DNA from 4 places in the Glutamicibacter sp. BS14 genome. Region 2 is predicted to be linked to each of the others. Evidence: riboswitches for the same ligand, from Rfam matches in the RefSeq annotation. Region 2 holds a riboswitch; each other region holds the start of a gene.
What was found. A riboswitch is a leader RNA that binds a small molecule or an ion and turns the genes downstream of it on or off. The one in region 2 is predicted to bind S-adenosylmethionine.
Positions count from the first base shown of each region.

Region 1: linked by a shared signal. The riboswitch ahead of AC1Z36_RS03580 (substrate-binding domain-containing protein) and the one ahead of AC1Z36_RS02865 (flavin reductase family protein) in region 2 are both predicted to bind S-adenosylmethionine.
Region 3: linked by a shared signal. The riboswitch ahead of AC1Z36_RS01285 (acyl-CoA dehydrogenase family protein) and the one ahead of AC1Z36_RS02865 (flavin reductase family protein) in region 2 are both predicted to bind S-adenosylmethionine.
Region 4: linked by a shared signal. The riboswitch ahead of AC1Z36_RS01265 (methionine ABC transporter ATP-binding protein) and the one ahead of AC1Z36_RS02865 (flavin reductase family protein) in region 2 are both predicted to bind S-adenosylmethionine.

Region 1 covers NZ_CM167801.1:752,042-756,224, reverse strand. The annotation lists gene AC1Z36_RS03585 (sugar ABC transporter ATP-binding protein) at 1-709, opposite strand, end outside; gene AC1Z36_RS03580 (substrate-binding domain-containing protein) at 693-1,733, opposite strand; SAM riboswitch class I at 1,801-1,890, opposite strand; gene AC1Z36_RS03575 (SdpI family protein) at 2,165-2,539, shown strand; gene AC1Z36_RS03570 (GntP family permease) at 2,615-3,976, opposite strand.
Region 2 covers NZ_CM167801.1:590,395-594,577, forward strand. The annotation lists gene AC1Z36_RS02860 (AMP-binding protein) at 1-1,270, opposite strand, end outside; SAM riboswitch class IV at 1,648-1,764, shown strand; gene AC1Z36_RS02865 (flavin reductase family protein) at 1,859-2,359, shown strand; gene dnaB (replicative DNA helicase) at 3,428-4,183, shown strand, end outside.
Region 3 covers NZ_CM167801.1:270,975-275,157, forward strand. The annotation lists gene AC1Z36_RS01280 (LLM class flavin-dependent oxidoreductase) at 1-1,059, opposite strand, end outside; gene AC1Z36_RS01285 (acyl-CoA dehydrogenase family protein) at 1,117-2,448, opposite strand; SAM riboswitch class I at 2,464-2,555, opposite strand; SAM riboswitch class I at 2,823-2,924, shown strand; gene AC1Z36_RS01290 (ABC transporter ATP-binding protein) at 2,930-3,751, shown strand; gene AC1Z36_RS01295 (aliphatic sulfonate ABC transporter substrate-binding protein) at 3,837-4,183, shown strand, end outside.
Region 4 covers NZ_CM167801.1:265,528-269,710, reverse strand. The annotation lists gene ggt (gamma-glutamyltransferase) at 1-988, opposite strand, end outside; gene AC1Z36_RS01270 (NAD(P)H-binding protein) at 1,204-2,067, opposite strand; SAM riboswitch class I at 2,351-2,440, shown strand; gene AC1Z36_RS01265 (methionine ABC transporter ATP-binding protein) at 2,524-3,330, shown strand; gene AC1Z36_RS01260 (methionine ABC transporter permease) at 3,347-4,063, shown strand; gene AC1Z36_RS01255 (MetQ/NlpA family ABC transporter substrate-binding protein) at 4,107-4,183, shown strand, end outside.

The DNA.
Region 1 (4,183 bases), 160 kb from region 2:
CTTCGATACTGTCACCGTCCGCGAAACTGGCGTCACCGGCATTTCTGCCGTTGCGCAGCACCGTAATCCGGTCGGTGATCTGCCGCAGTTCCTGGAGATAATGCGAGATGAAAATGATCCCTACCCCGCGGTCCCGCAGATGCCGGATCGTGCCGAAGAGCTGTTCAACTTCATCATTGGCCAACGGTGCCGTCGGCTCATCGAGAATCAGCACCTTGGGTTCGGCCAGTACGGCACGGGCAATCTGGATCAGCTGCTGCTGGGCAACGCTGAGCTCATCAACGAAGGCACCGGTGTCCAGCTCCTGGCCGGTGGTTCGCAAAATATCCGCCCGGGCTGCTGCCTGCGCGGTGCGCTCGTGGCGCCAGAGCCCACGACTCTTCGCGGTGCCCAGATACAGCTGTTCGGCGACGGTCAAGCGGCCGGCCAGATGGCGGTCCTGGTGAATCACTTCAATGCCTAGCGCTTCGGCATCGGCAGGCCGGCGAATTTGCACCGGCTGGCCGGCAAGTTCGATCTGCCCCGAGTCCAGGGTGTACAGCCCGGTGAGTATCTTGATCAGGGTGGATTTTCCAGCTCCGTTTTCGCCCACTAGGCCCAGAACCTCTCCGGCCCGAAGCTGCAGGTGCACATGGTCGAGCACGGCGACCGTGCCAAAGGACTTGTTGATGGCGGCCATGCTCAGCAGTTCCTTAGATTCCGTTGTCATGGCGCACCTGATTCACGTTGTCCTTGTCGACAAAAATCGGCTCGGCATAGCTGGTGCTCGGAACCAGATCGGTTTGCCCATCGAGGAACAGGGCGATATTAGTGGCCGAGGCAGCGGCAATCTGCTTGGTGGGCTGAGCGACGGTGAACTGGTATGAACTGTCCGGGTTCGCTATCAAATCCAGGGCCCCGGGCTCTGCGTCCACTCCATACAGCTTGATGTCGCCACCAGTGGGATCGATGGCCTGCGCGGCACCGATCAGCGGCATGTCCCAGCAGGACCAAATCGCGTCAACTTCGCCCTCGGGCAGCCTGCGCAGTTGGTCCTGGATCTGGTTTTTGGCATCCTCGATGGTGCCTTCGTATTTGTCCTGGAGTTCCGGGGTGATCTTCTCGATATTTGGGTAGTCTTCCAGCACCAGGTTCAGGCTGTTGTAGCGGATCCGGCAGGGAGTCACACCGGGGAAGCCGTTGAAGACCAGAATCTTCCCCTTGCCGTGGAGGTCTTCAGCCATGGTGCGAGCCAGCGTGGTGCCGACGTTCCAGTTGTCGCTGGTGACGTTGTTCTTCGAGTATTCGCTTTGGAAATCGATGGTGAACAGCGGGATCCCGGCGGCGTCCACCTTGGCCAAGGCAGGAGTGAGCGTTTGGGCATCGCCCAGGATCACCACGATGGCATCGGGCGACTGGGTGATCAGGTTTTCTACGTCAGAGACGTGCTTCTCGTCTTTGGCTTCGGCTTGGGTAGCGATGACCTCGCCGCCGAGCTCTTTGATGCGCTCTTGGATCTGCTGGTAGACCACGCGCGAGTAGTCGTGCAGGATATCCTTGGCCGCGATGCCGACCTTTTTGCCTTTGAGTGATGGAACGTTGTCGAGCTTATGCTCGGCTTGCGGATTACTGCTTTGCGCCACAACCGGCGCTATTTCCGGCCGTGGTTCTTTCAGCGAGCAGCCAGTCAGCAGTGTTGCTGCCGCCATCGCTGAAGCCAGAACTTTCAAGGCGTTCGGACGAGTACGAGTCATGTCGTCCCTCTCTTAGACAAATTGAACGAGGGATCCCGAACAGAAGTTCATGCTTCTAGACCCGGGAGTTCCATCGAACCTGGCGTTAGCACTACCTGCTGGTGCAGGCTTGCTGCGGCGTCTCGGAGCCAGGTCTCTCAGCCGCTCTGGATGGGTTGTGCTCCGAGTCAAGCATTACTGGCAGGCCCTCGGGAAGGGCGCTGTCATGCGGAGGAACAGCAGGACAAAATACGTCATCTTCGCGCCTTCGCCCTGCCGGAAAACGGGCAGATAAGACGTCATATGACCTTCGCATGACGCAATTGGCATGCCGGAACTGGATCTCAAGAACGTTCCCGCAGGCATCGATTGGGAACACAGCGTGGATCAGGGCACTTCCATGCGACCGCATAGAATGGCCATTCAAGATCAATCGGCAGAAGAGGCGGCAAGTGGATCCAGCAGGCGTGATTGCCTTCATGTTCGGGTTGCTGAGCATAACGCTGGTCGCAGCGTTCCTCGCCCCGATGGCACGGAACCGGAAGCTCGCTCGCAATGCGGCGATCGGCATCAAGACGCGCCACACCTTGGCCAGCGATGACGCCTGGTTCGCCGGGCATCAGCAGGCTGCGCCCCTGCTTGCCGCGGCTTCCTGGGCCGGTTGGGCGGCATTGGCCAGCGCAGCAGTTCTCTGCCTGCTGGGCCAATTCGGTTTCGCCTTCGCCGCGACCGGAACCGGCTACCTGGCCGCCATCGCGTTGCTGGTGATCTCGACTGCCACAGCGAATAAGGCCGCGCGGAGCTTCCCGGCGGCAGGCCTGGGCTAATCCAGCACTGCTTAAAGCAACGGATCGCGCCATCTGCCGATGGCGCGATCCGTTGCTTTCTTGGAAGGCGTGCTGCTAAAGCAGTACGGCTCCCAGGACCAGTACAGTCAGGAACCCCGCGGTGCCCTGGATGGCGGTAGCCACGCTCAGGGTCTTGTAGGCGGTGATCACCGGAATGCGGCTGAGCTGCGAGACGACCCAGAAGTAGGAGTCGTTGGCGTGCGAGACAACCATCGCACCGGCGCCTACTGCCAATACGGATAGCACCATGCCCAGCTCCGAACCCAAGCCCAGGGAGCCGAGCATCGGAGCGACCAGCGCGGAAGTGGTCACCATTGAGACGGTGGACGAGCCCTGTGCGGACTTCAGTGCAGCGGCGATCAGGAATGGCACAGCCAGGCCCAAGCCCAGTCCGCTGAGTGAATCCGAAAGAATCGTGGTCAGATCCGACGCGGCCAGGACCGCCCCGAAGCCGGCGCCGGCACCGGTGATCAGCAAGATCGGAGCAGCGGTGCGTACAGCTTCGTTCATCTGCTCATTGAAGACCGCCAGCTTGCTGCCACCGCTCAAAAGAAAAGTCGATGAGATCAAGCCGAAGATCAGCGCAATAACTGGCGTCCCCAGGAAGGAAAGGATTTCCAGGGCAGCGCCTTCGCCCATCGGGTGCGAGGGCAGCTTCGCAATGGATGCGGCACAGATCAGCACCAGCGGAACCAGGATCGGCATGAAGGCCAGCGCCGGGCTGGGCAATTTTCCGAAGCTTGCACGCAGCTGCTCATAGTCGAGTTCGGAGATGTCATTGTGGTCGTCGCTTGGCAACGGGGTCCATTTGGACTTGTTGAAGCGGCTGGCGTAGGCCAAGCCGGCAAGGGCCGAGATGGCCGCAACGGGCAATCCGACAGCGATGATCAAGCCCAAGTTATCGGCAATGCCGATGCTTTCGGCTGCGGCCAGCGGGCCCGGAGTTGGAGGCACCATGGTGTGGGTCGCGTACAGGCCGGTCATCAGGGCGATGGAAGTTGCCAGCCCAGAGATCCCGGTACGCAGGGTGATCGCTTTGCGCAGCGAGTTGAGCACCACGTATCCCGAGTCGCAGAAGACCGGAATGGAAACGATGTAGCCGATAATCGATAGCGTCAGGTTGGGGAACCGGGTACCCAGGACCTTGATCAGCGCATCTGCCATGGAGATCGCGGCGCCGGATTTCTCCAGGATGACACCGATCATTGTTCCGAACAGGATCACCAGTCCGATATTTCCCATGGTGCTGCCGAAAGCCGTGGTGACCGTCGAAGCCACGTCGGCCAGCGGAATCCGGTAGGCGAAGGCCGCCAGGATAGCGGCGCCAACGAGGGCGAGAAATGGGCTGATCTTCAAGCGTGCTGTGACCATCACGATGGCCACAACAAGGATCAGCAGAACTAGCAGTTCGTACACGGCGGGTTGGCTCCTTTGCCAATATCGGTAGTTCAATGCGCCCAGCCCGCAATGGCTCAACGGGTGGACCAGCCCTATCGGCAAAGCCGCTCAAGGCTTTGCCCGTTGGGCTAGATGCCACCGTGCCACCCCGGGTTTCGGGCGCAAAGATCGATCATCCTGCCAATACTAGGAAAAGTGACCCCGAATACCTATGGGCACACGACC
Region 2 (4,183 bases):
CCTGGATGTAGCCATCCGGGTGCATGACACCCAGATCGCCGGTGTGGAACCAGCCGCCATGGAAAGCTTGGGTAGTGGCCGCTTCATCGCGGTAGTAGCCGATCATGACGTTATTGCCGCGCAGCACGATTTCGCCCATGGTCTGTCCATCCGCCGGGACATCGTTCATGTTCTCGTCAACAATGCGTGCGGACTCGGCGGTAATCATGCCAACGCCTTGGCGGGCGAGCTTCGCGGCCCGGTCCGGGCCATCGAGGGCATCCCACTCATCCTGGTACTCGCACACCGTGTACGGTCCGTATACCTCGGTGAGGCCATATACATGGACTACCTCGATGCCCAGTTTCTGCAGCTTGGAGATGATTGCAGGGGACGGGGGAGCACCTGCGGTGGTGATGCGCAGTGGCGCATCGAGCTGGTGGGCGCGGGTGGAGTCAGCGATGATCGAGCAGACGGTTGGAGCGCCGCACAAGTGGGTGGTCCCCAGATTCTCGATGGCATCCCAAACGGCATCTTCGCGCACGCCGCGCAGGCACAAGTGGGTTCCTCCCGCTGCGGTGACCGCCCACGGAGTGCACCAGCCGTTGCAGTGGAACATCGGCAGGGTCCACAAATAGCGGGTCTTGGCGGTAAAGCCCTGGTGGTGCGCTTCGCCCAACGAGTTCAGGTAGCTGCCGCGGTGCGAGTAGAGCACGCCCTTCGGCTTGCCGGTGGTGCCCGAAGTGTAGTTCAGGGTGATCGGAGCCCGCTCGTCAGCGATGGCGTAGGGAAGCTTTTCATCCGCGGCTTCTGCGATCAGTTCGTCCAGGGTGGCGTCGACTATTACCTCGGGACGCTCTCCGGCGAACTGGTCATCGGTGATCTCGATGAGCGCCTCCAGTGTTGGGTTCTCTTGGCGCAGAGTCTTGGTGTTCTCCAGCAGCTCTGTGTCGGCAAGCATCAGCTTGGCGGCAGAATGATCAACGATGTACTGCAGCTCGTGGGCCGAGAGGCGGGTGTTCAGGGCAATGAGTACTCCGCCCGCCAGCGGTACGGCGTAATGCGCCATGAGCATCTCGGGAGTATTCGGTGCCAGCACGGCCACGCGGTCGCCTGGCTCAATGCGTGCTTTCAGCGCCTGGGCAAAGCGGTGCACCCGTGCTTCGAATTCTTCATAGGAGAAGCTGCGAGTTCCATGGATTACGGCGGTCTTCTTCGGATAGGCCTCGGCTGTGCGTTCCAAGAAACGCAGTGGGGTCAATTCTGAATGGTTGGCCTGAATCTCTACCATGGTGTGGCTATTCCTCAATCGTCATCGGTGGTTACGGAGAACAATAAGCGGGAGTGTGACTCAACGCACTCCACGACCAATAGTGGCATGAACCTCAGCGTCATGCCGAGAAACCAAGTTTCATTACGGTGGGCGGTAGGGAATTCGCGGCAGGGCCCCGAGCCCAGGGGAGGCGTTGGTGTTCTGCCGAATCAAGATCGGCGAAAGCCTGCTGCGATCGTGGGGCCGAGGTGTTCAAAGAAGCGCGGCATCTGGCGAATAAAAGACTGCCCAAGGGCTTGCTGCGGGGCCTCGGATCGAATATTGCGTCGAATATTGCGATTTGCGAAGTGAAATGTTTGACGACTGTTCGTCATGAGCCATATCGTTTTAAACAGAATCAAGAGCATCAGCTATAAGCCCTGGCTTGCTGATCGGCAACCCTCTCAACGGTAGTGGGGTGCTCCAGGTGAGGATTCGGTTCCACGCAAAATGTGCTGGAACAAGTACCGCACACGGCGCGGAACTTCAGCCCAAGCGGCTTCGAGTAACGAGAAGCCAATGCTTGCAGGCTACTGCGCGGTGGGCAAGACCCAAAGGAATCGAGCCATGTCATTGAATCTTGAACTTGACCCGTTGACCCTGCGCAAGGTTTTCGCTCAGCATCCATCAGGGGTAGCCGCCCTCTGTGCAGAACTGGATGGCGTGAAGACGGGAATTGTCGCTTCATCGTTTACCGTGGGAGTTTCCCTCGAACCTGCACTGGTGATGTTCGCCGTGCAGAAGTCCTCGAACACTTGGCCAAAGCTGCGCGAAGCTGGCCGCATTGGCGTCTCAGTGCTGAGCGAACGCAATGATGGTGTCTGCGCTCAGATTGCCTCGAAAAATGGCGACCGGTTCCGCGGAATCGATACCTATTCCTCGGATCAGGGCGCGCTCTTCGTCAACGACTCAACGTTGTGGCTGGAGACTTCGATCTACAACGAGGTCGAAGCGGGGGATCACTGGGTAGTCCTGATGGAAGTCCACGGGCACCGCACCTCCGAGCACTCGCCACAGATCTTCCATGATTCGCGGTTCCATTCGCTGCCGATTCCTGAGCTCGTATAAGCGCTTCGCATCTTCCAAAGCTCCGGCCAGATCAAAACATCGATCTGGCCGGAGCTTTTTGAATTCCGGTTAGGCGGGTTGAGCCGTTCCCCGCAGCCCTCGACACCGGCAATGCCCGTTCTCTCACGCCACCCTGAAGACGTGGCAAGATGGCTGGCAATCTCATGGCCTGCCTTCTTGGGCCAGCTGCCCCAGGCATTTGGCGATAACCTCGTCATCAAAGTATCTGTCGCGAGAAACCTTGAACTCGCCATATCCGCCACCCGCCTGGGCTGTCGAACAGAACCGCGCAGATAGCTCATGGATCCTCGCTGCACGCTGGACCAGAGCGGCAGCGAATTGCCGGCAACCCTCGGATGGGGCTTCCGAGCCATGCAAAGGCTGCGCATCACAAATGAAACCGGCGCTTTATGGCGTCTTCACTGGCGCGCGTCGCGGACGCGAAGTGGCGAGAGTGCGCCGGCAGCCCAGTCGCTGATCCAGGTTCGCCCGCCGAGTCGTTGCACACATTAAGTTATCCACCGCCCCCGAACGCAGAAACCCTAGCCGATTGTGGACTACTGGAAGATCCGGCCTTGCTGGCGAATTTAATCCACGGTGACTTAGGGTTTTGTAAATTCACCAGTATCCACAAGGTTATCCACAAAACTGTGGACAAGACGTGGGCAAATGTGTACAAAGGGTGAAAAACCCTGGGAACTGGGCGATTAAGGGTGTTGATAACCTTGGGTCGGTTGGCGTGAGCTTCAATGAATTAAGTTTCTGTCCACAGGTGTGCGAATACAAACAACCAAGTCAACAGATATTAATGATACGTAGAGTGGGGTAATCCACAGAGTTCTCCCCAGACTGTGAACAGGGAACTCCACAGGTAGAGGAGTGTTATCCACATATTCTGTGGATAATGAGGTTTACGCCTGTTAATAACAGCCCTAGTGTTGGGTTCGGGAGAGAAATATCCACAGGCGCCTGACATCCAAATGTCCGTATCGACTGACACGATGAAGCGTTGCCATGAGGCAAGGATAATTTTTCCCAGCGGGTCAATAGGGGATGGAAGTGTCTGCAATGAGTGCTGAGCCGGTTTACGAAGGACGAGATTCCGACGCAGGGCGCAAGCCGCCACAGGATATCGAGGCCGAGATGTCGGTCCTCGGTGGCATGATGCTCTCCAAGGACGCCATTGCTGACGTCGTTGAATCCATTCGCGGCACCGACTTCTACCGTCCCTCCCACGAATCAATTTACGAGGCGATTGTCGACCTCTACGGTCGTGGCGAACCAGCCGATGCGGTCACCGTAGCCGACTTGCTGACCAAGCGCGGCGAGATCTCGCGCATTGGTGGCGCCGCCTACCTTCACAATCTCATCCAGCAGGTTCCAACTGCAGCCAACGCCGGGTACTACGCAGAAATCGTGCGCGAACGCGCCGTGCTGCGCCGATTGGTTGACGCCGGAACGCGTATTGTCCAGATGGGCTACTCTCCAGATGGTGAAGTTGATGCGATCGTCAACGAAGCCCAAGCAGAGGTCTACAAGGTGGCCGAGAACCGCAGCAGTGAAGACTACGTGCGCCTTTCGGACATCATCGAAGACACCGTTGATGAAATCGAGAACGCGGCCAACGCGGGCGATGGCATTACCGGTGTGCCCACCGGATTCTATGAATTCGACGAGCTGACCCAGGGCCTGAAGGGCGGCCAGATGATCATCATCGCCGCCCGTCCTGCGGTGGGCAAGTCAACCTTCGCGCTGGACTTCGCCCGTTCTGCTGCCATCAAGCACAATATGGCCACCGTGTTCTTCTCCTTGGAAATGGGCCGC
Region 3 (4,183 bases), 320 kb from region 2:
GCCGCTGGCCTTCTTGAAGGTTTCCACCGAGGACTGGATGGCGTTGGACTTCACGTCGTCGCCGATGACATCGTCGGGGCCGTAGACGGACATGTCGATGCCGGTCCAGCCGGACAGCAGTGCCAGCGACCCCTCGATATCCACGTAGGAGCTGTAGTCCTGGAACTTCGCCTGGGCCAGTTCGGTGGTTTCGGCGGTAATGATGGTCTGCATGGCGAAGACCTTGATGTCGTAGCGGCCACGCCCGGCGGCCTCGGCAGCGTCACGGATCTTGCTGACCGCTTCCTTCAGCAGGTCGCGGGTGGGGCAATTGACGAAGATCGCTTCGGCGTTCGACGCGGCGAACTCGGTGCCGCGCTTGGAGGCGCCGGCCTGGTAGATCACCGGGGTGCGCTGGGTGGACGGCTCGGTGATGGCGATGCCCGGAACCTTGAAGTACTTGCCTTCGTGCTCGATCGGGTGCACCTTGGCCGGGTCGGTGTAGACGCCGGTGGCCTTGTCATTCTGCACCGCGTCGTCTTCCCACGAGCCTTCGAGCAGCTTGTAGACCACCTCGAGGTACTCATCGGCGTGGTTGTAGCGCTCGTCGTGCTCCATCTGGTCTTCCTGGCCCATATTGCGGGCGGCCGAGGGAAGGTAGCCGGTGACGACATTCCAGCCCACGCGGCCGTTGGTCAGGTGGTCCAGGGTGGCCAGGCGGCGGGCGAAAGCGTACGGGTGCTCATAGGCGGTGCCCGCGGTGACGCCGAAGCCGAGGTTCTCGGTCACGGCGGCCATGGCGGAAACCAGCATCATCGGGTCGTTGACCGGTGCCTGGGCGCCGGAGCCCAGCGGGGTGACGTTGGTGCCCTTGTACACGTCGTAGGTGCCCAGCACGTCGGCGAGGAACAGTCCGTCGAACTTCCCCTTTTCCAGCACCTTGGCCAGGTGCGTCCAGTAGCCCAGGGTGTTGTAGGTCGAGGCCTTGTCCTGCGGATGGCGCCACAGGCCCGGCGACTGGTGCACCACGCAGTTCATGTCGAATGCGTTGAATAGGATCTCGCGCTTGTTCTCGCTCATGGCTTTGCCCCCATAGGTCGGTAATCGTGGAAAGTTGCTGGTTTGCGTCGCAGGCCCTCAAGCCCGCTGGGTTGAATCTTCGCCGGTGACGGACAGCCGCTGCGGCTGGACCCCGTTGATCTCGTAGTCCCCGACGATGCGCGCCTTGTAGATCGCCGGGTTATGGGTGGCGATGGTGCGCGCATTGCGCCAGTGCCGGTCCAGGTTGCAGCCGCTTCTGGTGGACGAGGCTCCCAGTCCGTCGAAGAGCTTGCTGGTCACGCCGATGGCCAGTGGCTGCACCACGGTTTGCGCGCGGTTGGCGGCCAGCTCGCATACGGCGTAGCGTTCCTCGTCGTTCAGTCCCGGATCGCCCAGGGCCGCCTCGACTTCGAGTACCGCGCCGATCACCACGGAGTCGGCAGCGAAGGACTCCGCGGAAACTTCGCCCACCAGCTGGAGGACCTGGGGTTCCTGGTATACCGGCACCCCGGTTCCGGTGGTGAAGATGCGGGTGCGCGCCTGCACCGCGTGACGCAGGTCGTTCAATGCGGCGCGGGCGATGCCCGCCTGCACGGCCATGAGAACCAGCTGGAAGATCGCCGCTTCGGAGTCATTGGTCTGCTGCGGCATGAAGCAATCCACCGGGACCTGGTGGAATTCGGTGGTGCCGGTTCCGGTGAGGCCCTGGCCGAACCCATCCCAGTCGTCGAGGATCTTGACGCCGCTGCGCTGGGTGGAGACCACGGCGATCTGGCGGCCGGCGAGCTCCGGGTGGGCCACGGCAACGGTGGTCCAGTCGGCAAAAATGGTGCCGGTGCAGTAGTACTTTTCACCGTCGATCACCCAGCGCCCGTCCACGGTGCTGGCCTTGGTGTTCAAGGTGCCCAGGGCGTTGCCACCGCGTTCGGTGTAGGCGTTGCCGATAATCTGCCCAGCAGCGATGCGAGCGACCCACTTCTTGCGCAGCTCTTCGTCCTCCAGTGCCAAGACGTTCTCGACGAATGCGATATGCGCACGCCACAGCTGGCCTACGTGGGAGTCCGCCTCGGACAGCTCGATGAGCAGACGGAAGACATCCACCAGCCGTGCGCCGTAGCCCCCGTCGGCAACGGAAAGGCGCAGCGCACCGAAACGCTCGCGATTCAGCAGGCCTACCTGCTCGAAAGGAAGCACGCGGTTCAAGTCGCGGTCCTTGGCTGTCGCGGCGATCTGCGCAAAAACGGGACGGAAAATTTCGGCCAGCCGGTCGTATTGCTCATCCGCACTTGGTCCGGGGGTGATTTTCAGCAATTGCCTGGTCGGCAGCTGTTCTTCAAACTTGTCCAGGTCCATTGCGGTGGCCTGCGAAGGGTCACTGAGCTGGTTGAAGTCCAGTCCGAGGGCATTGTGCGATTCACCAATAGGCATCAGGGTTCTCAATTCTTTCCATCGGTCCTGGCGGTAGCACCGTCCCGCTATTGGGGTGGTTGCTGCGGCGTCGTGGAGCCAGATCTCTCAGCCGCTCTGGATGGGTCGTAATTCATTTGTAACGGTAATAAACCGGCGTTTCCAACCCGCGAAGTCACATTTCGTCCCAGTGCCGGCAGTGCCCATCTTCAAATTTCACAGCCTAATCCGCGTCCTGCCGAAGATGAGTTGCAAAGTTTTGCTTAATGTCGAGCAAACCGGCCTGCAATAAAATAAATAACGAAATTTCTGGGCAATGTGACGTAGTTGTCGAAGATTTTTTCATATTACGCAAGATTTGCGTTCAAATCGTTCGACTCGTTGTAATGGACACGTAACCATCCCGAGCGGCCGAGAGATCTGGCTCCACGACGCCGCAGCAACCACCTTTGGAGTTTTGCTCTGCAGGCCGGTGCTACCGCCAGGAACGATGGAGATGAACATGACTCTTTCCTTTGCAGCGCCCGAGGCAGCTCCCGTTGCCTCAGCTTCAAGCGCCCTGGACGTGCAGTTCAGCAACGTGTCGCGAACCTTCACCACCAAGATGGAAAGCCGCACCGTTCTGACCGATATCAACCTGCAAATTCCAGCAGGTCAAGTCGTGGCCATTCTTGGAGCCAGCGGTTGCGGAAAATCCACGCTGCTGCGTTCAGTATCGGGCTTGGACCACCCCACCACCGGCACCATCCGCACCGGCACCCGCGAGGTCACCGGCATCAACGAGTTATGCGCCGTTGCCTTCCAGGAGCCCCGGCTGCTGCCATGGCGCTCGGTTCGCCAGAACATTGCACTGGGCCTGGCACCGGAAACCGATAAGCGCGCCGGCAACTCGCTGATCGATGAGTTGATCGAGCTGACCGGTCTGAGCCATGCAGCCAGCTTGCGCCCACGCGAGATCTCCGGAGGCATGGCGCAACGGGTTTCGCTGGCTCGCGCGCTGGCTCGGCGCCCGGGTGTATTGCTTCTTGATGAACCCTTCGGCGCCCTCGATGCGCTGACACGCTTGAAGATGCAGGATCTGCTGCTCTCGATTCACGCATCGTTCCCCACCACTGTTCTCATGGTGACCCATGATGTGGACGAGGCGTTGACTTTGGCTGACCGCGTGATTGTTCTGGGGCGAGGCGCTGGGCATAGTGCAGCGGGCGTCATCGAGGATCTGTCCATCTCAGCTGTGCATCCACGCCGGCATACCGATGAAAAGTTCGTTGCAGATCGCCTGCACCTATTGCGCCTGCTCGGCGTCGACCCAACCAACCATTAGTCCCGGCCACGCCGTGGGTCCCGAACCATTCGTCCCCTTTGCCTTTTCACCTACACCGCTTGCACGCACAATTCTAGGATTCTCCATGCTTTTGAACCGTCTCACCCGCCGCACTGCATTGTCCGCCGCCGCCTTGATCGTTGGCGCAGTTGCCCTGACCGGCTGTGCTGGCGAAAACGCTACAGCCTCCTCGGATGGTCAGACCCTGTCCATCGACTTTGCCACTTACAACCCGCTGAGCCTGGTACTCAAGGAAAAGGGATGGTTGGAAGCAGCCGCCAAGGAGCAGGGCGTAAATGTCGAATGGATCCAGTCCGCTGGTTCCAACAAGGCCAATGAAGCCCTTCGCGCCGACGCAATCGATGTTGGTTCCACAGCCGGTTCCGCTGCGCTCCTGAACCGTTCGAACGGTGCACCCATCAAGACCATCGC
Region 4 (4,183 bases), 320 kb from region 2:
CATCGGGTTCTTCCATGGCTGGCAAATCGAACTCGCCCAGAATGTTCAGCGATTCGCCGATGGTCGTTCCGCCACTGGACGAAGGAGCCATGCCGAAGACGTCATAGCCCCGGTAGTCCACCTTAGTTGGTGCCTGCTCCACCACTTCGTAGCCGGCCAGGTCGGCAGTGCCCAGCTGCCCTGCGGGAACCGGGAGGGCGGTGTCTTCGCTCTTTGGCGGAGCCTGCACCGTTAGGGCGATTTCGGCAGCCAATTCGCCCTCATAGAATCCCTGGAGGCCTTGCTTGGCCAGCATCAGGTAGGTGTGTGCGAGATCCGGATTCTTGAAAATGCTCCCGACCTCCGGGGCATCTCCGCCGGGCAAGAACAATTCGCTCGTGGAGGTGAACGCGGCGAATCGTTCCTTGTTATCCAGGGTCTGCTCGCGGAACGTCTCGTCGATGACAAAGCCGCGTGAAGCGATCTGGGTCGCCGGCCGCAGAACCTGTTTCAGGTTCTGCGAACCCCAATTATCCAGTGCGCGCTGCCACGTGGCCAAGGTCCCGGGCACGCCCACGGACACGCCACTGGTGACCAGTTCCGGGGTGAAGTTATACGGCTCGCCGGTTTCAGGATCGATGAATGCATCATGCGCAATGCCTGCCGGTGCGGTTTCGCGGCCGTCGATGGTGCTGACCTTGCCCGACTTCGCATCGTAGTGCATGAAGTATCCGCCGCCGCCAATGCCTGCGCTATAGGGTTCGGTGACGCCCAGTGCCGCCGCGGTTGCCACAGCCGCATCGACGGCGTTGCCTCCCTTGCGCAGGATTTCGATGCCGGCAGCGGTGGCTTCCGGATCGACCGACGAGACTGCGCCTCCAGTGCCGATGGCGGTCGGGTCCTTCTGGGTGTGCCGTGGTTCGGCGCTCGCCGGAAGCGCTGAGAAAGCTCCCAGGCCCAAGGCGATGGCTGCCGCGCAGGCAACTGATCTTAAACGTACTCGTGGCATGCTTTGATCTCCTCTGCAGGTGGGGATGAAGTATGCGCAAATTTACGGGAGCGGGAACTCGCCGCACGGTTGTGACACGCAGCACCATGGGTTTGCGCGGCAATTTCGGCATTGCCGCGCGAATATTCCGGGTTGTGACGCGTTAAAGCGGCGGGCAGGCACCGCGGCCTCGATCGCCGCCAATGCCTGCCCGCTGGAACCCTAGTGCACCTGGGCTACTTGTCCAGGTTGTCCTTGATGACTTTGCCCAAGGAAGCCGGGGCGCGGCCGATCAGCTGAGCCAGCTCCCCGGAGTCCACTTCCAGCGCTCCTTCTCGAATGCGCATGTCGGTATCGACGAGGATGTGCGCGAACGGTCCGGGGACGCCGGCATCAGCGTAGATCTTTTCCAGTTGCCCGGGATCCATTTCCTGGTAGGCGATGTCCTGGCCGGCGGCAGCGCCAACCGCGCCAGCAAGCTGGGCGAGGGTGAATGGCTTGTCGCTGCCCAGCTCGTAGATCCTGCCGTTCTGGTTTTCTTCGGAAAGCAGCACGGCCGCAGCGGCATCCGCGTAGTCTGCACGGGCGGCAGCGCTGATCTTGCCATCGCCGGCGGCACCGAGCACCGTGCCGCTGTTGAGGTAGCCCATCAGCTGGTCGGTGTAGTTCTCGATGTACCATCCATTGCGCAACAGCACGTAGTCGATGCCGGATCCGGCCAGCAGCCGTTCGGTGGCGATGTGCTCCTCGGCGAGCTTCATGCCGCCGGACAGGGCGTTGGCAATTGAGGTGTAGGCGATCAGCGAGACATCCACGTGCTTGGCGGCATTGATGACGTTCTCATGCTGGGCAACGCGCTGGCCCACCTCGCTGGCCGAAATCAGCAGCAGCTTGTCTATGCCTTCGAGTGCGGACACGAGAGTTGGCTGGGCGTTGTAATCGGCAACGCGGGTTTCCAGGCCTTTGCCTGCCAGCGGTTCCAGCTTCTGCTCGGAGCGGCCAATGGCGACCAGATCAGCGGCATTCGCCCCGCGCGCCAGCAGCGCGTCGATGACTAGATTTCCAAGCTGTCCGGTGGCACCGGTAATTGCGATCTTCATGGGGTCCTCTCGTTGGTCTGCATCTGCTACAACCACCGTAGGCATCGCTGAATTCCCCACCCAAGATTGCTGGCACAAGCCAGCGAGAGATGGGCAGAAACTGCAAGGCTTTCGTCACAAAGAGGGGAAGTAGCGAAATGTGTCAGATTGCTACGTGGATTATTGCGTGATTTCAGCGTGGATCCGTCCGGACTATGACTTGATGACGCCGATTGAAGTAACGTTTGCCGGCCTGCGGGCGTGGACTCCAGACTTGAATTGTTCGGCTCGTACAACCGAACGCACACCATCCAGAGCGACTGAGAGATCTGGCTCAACGACGTCGCAGCAACCACCCGAGAGGGAGCGGTGCTACAGCCAGAACCGATGGAGTACTTTCACTTCGCGACGGAAAATCTGTGGAACGCAGATGATTTTCGCGAAGTGCGCTCCGCATAACCAAGCACCAAGGGAGCGATGATGATTCGTCTTGAAAACGTAACGACCGCCTTCGGCAAGGGCCAAGATCAATTCACGGCCGTCAAGGATGTCTCGCTGGAAATCCAGGCCGGAACCATCCATGGAATTATCGGATTTTCCGGTGCGGGAAAGTCAACGCTATTGCGCAATATCAATTTGCTGCAGCGTCCCACGTCGGGCCAGGTCATCGTGGATGGCGTCGAACTGACCGGGCTCAGTGAAGGAGACCTGCGAAAGCAGCGTCATGAGATCGGGATGATCTTCCAGCACTTCAACCTGCTGAACAATCGCACCGCGCAACAGAACGTCGAGCTGAATCTGAAGTTCGCTGGTGTTCCGAAAAAGCAACGCCGTGAACGTGCGCTGGAAGCGCTGTCCATAGTGGACCTCGCTGACAAGGCTGCCGCCTATCCAGGACAGCTTTCGGGCGGCCAGAAACAGCGCATCGCCATTGCCCGCGCGCTGGTCACCGAGCCCAAGGTCCTGCTGTGCGATGAGCCAACCAGTGCCGTGGATCCTAGAACGACAACGTCGGTGCTGCAATACCTCAGTGACATCAACGCCAGCCTTGGCATCACCACAGTCATCGTCACCCACGAGATGAACGTTATTAAGGCCATTGCCGACAAGGTTTCGGTCATGGAAGACGGAGCGGTAGTTGAAGAGTTCGCCCTGAGTTCGTTGCGAGAACCAGGCTTTGAACCAGTGACGCCAATCGGCCGCTACCTGATCAGTGACGAACTCACGCTTAACCGCCAGCCAAAGCAGGACCAAGCCGTCGCTGCCACCGTAGCCCGCGTATAGAGAACCTGGATTACCAATGAATTTCACGTCAGTAGTGCTAGCCACGAGCAACGGCAACGCAGCAGCTTTCAGTTTCGACCGCATCATCGAACTTGCCCCGGAAATCTGGGTCGCCATGGCGCAGACCTTTGCGATGCTGCTGGTTTCCATCCCGATCGCGATTCTCCTGGGAACCCCGCTGGGCATTTGGCTTTACTCGATGTCTCCCAACGGTTTGCGCCCACGTCCGCGACTGCACCGAATCGTTGACGGGCTGGTCAATACAATCCGTTCCTTCCCATTCCTCATCCTGCTGATCGCCATCATCCCGTTCACCCGATTCGTTGTGGGAACTACCATTGGCACCGCGGCGGTTATCGTTCCGCTGACCATCAACGCGATCCCCTATTTCGCCCGGTTCGTGGAGCAGAACATCAGCCAGCTTGGCAATGGCGTTGTCGAAGCAGCGCAGGCCATGGGCGCCACACGGGGACAGATCATCCGTGAAGTGCTGCTGATCGAAGCCAAGCCTGCACTGCTGTCTTCCATCACCATCATGACCGTCAGCTTCATCTCGTATTCGGCCATGGCCGGACTGGTCGGCGGAGGCGGTATCGGCGACTTCGCAATCCGCTACGGCTACTACCGCTATGAAACCGGAGTCATGCTGCTAGCCATCGTGTTGATGATCCTGCTGGTGCATGCAGTTCAGTTCGTCGGAACTCGGCTATCGCGCGCCGCTGACAAGCGCTAAACACAAAACCCGCTCAACTCGCATTTCAGCAAAGGACAACACCATGGCATTCTCTCGCCGCACCTTCTTAACTTTCACCGCCGGCTCCGCCGCACTCCTCGCGCTGGCTTCTTGCGGCCT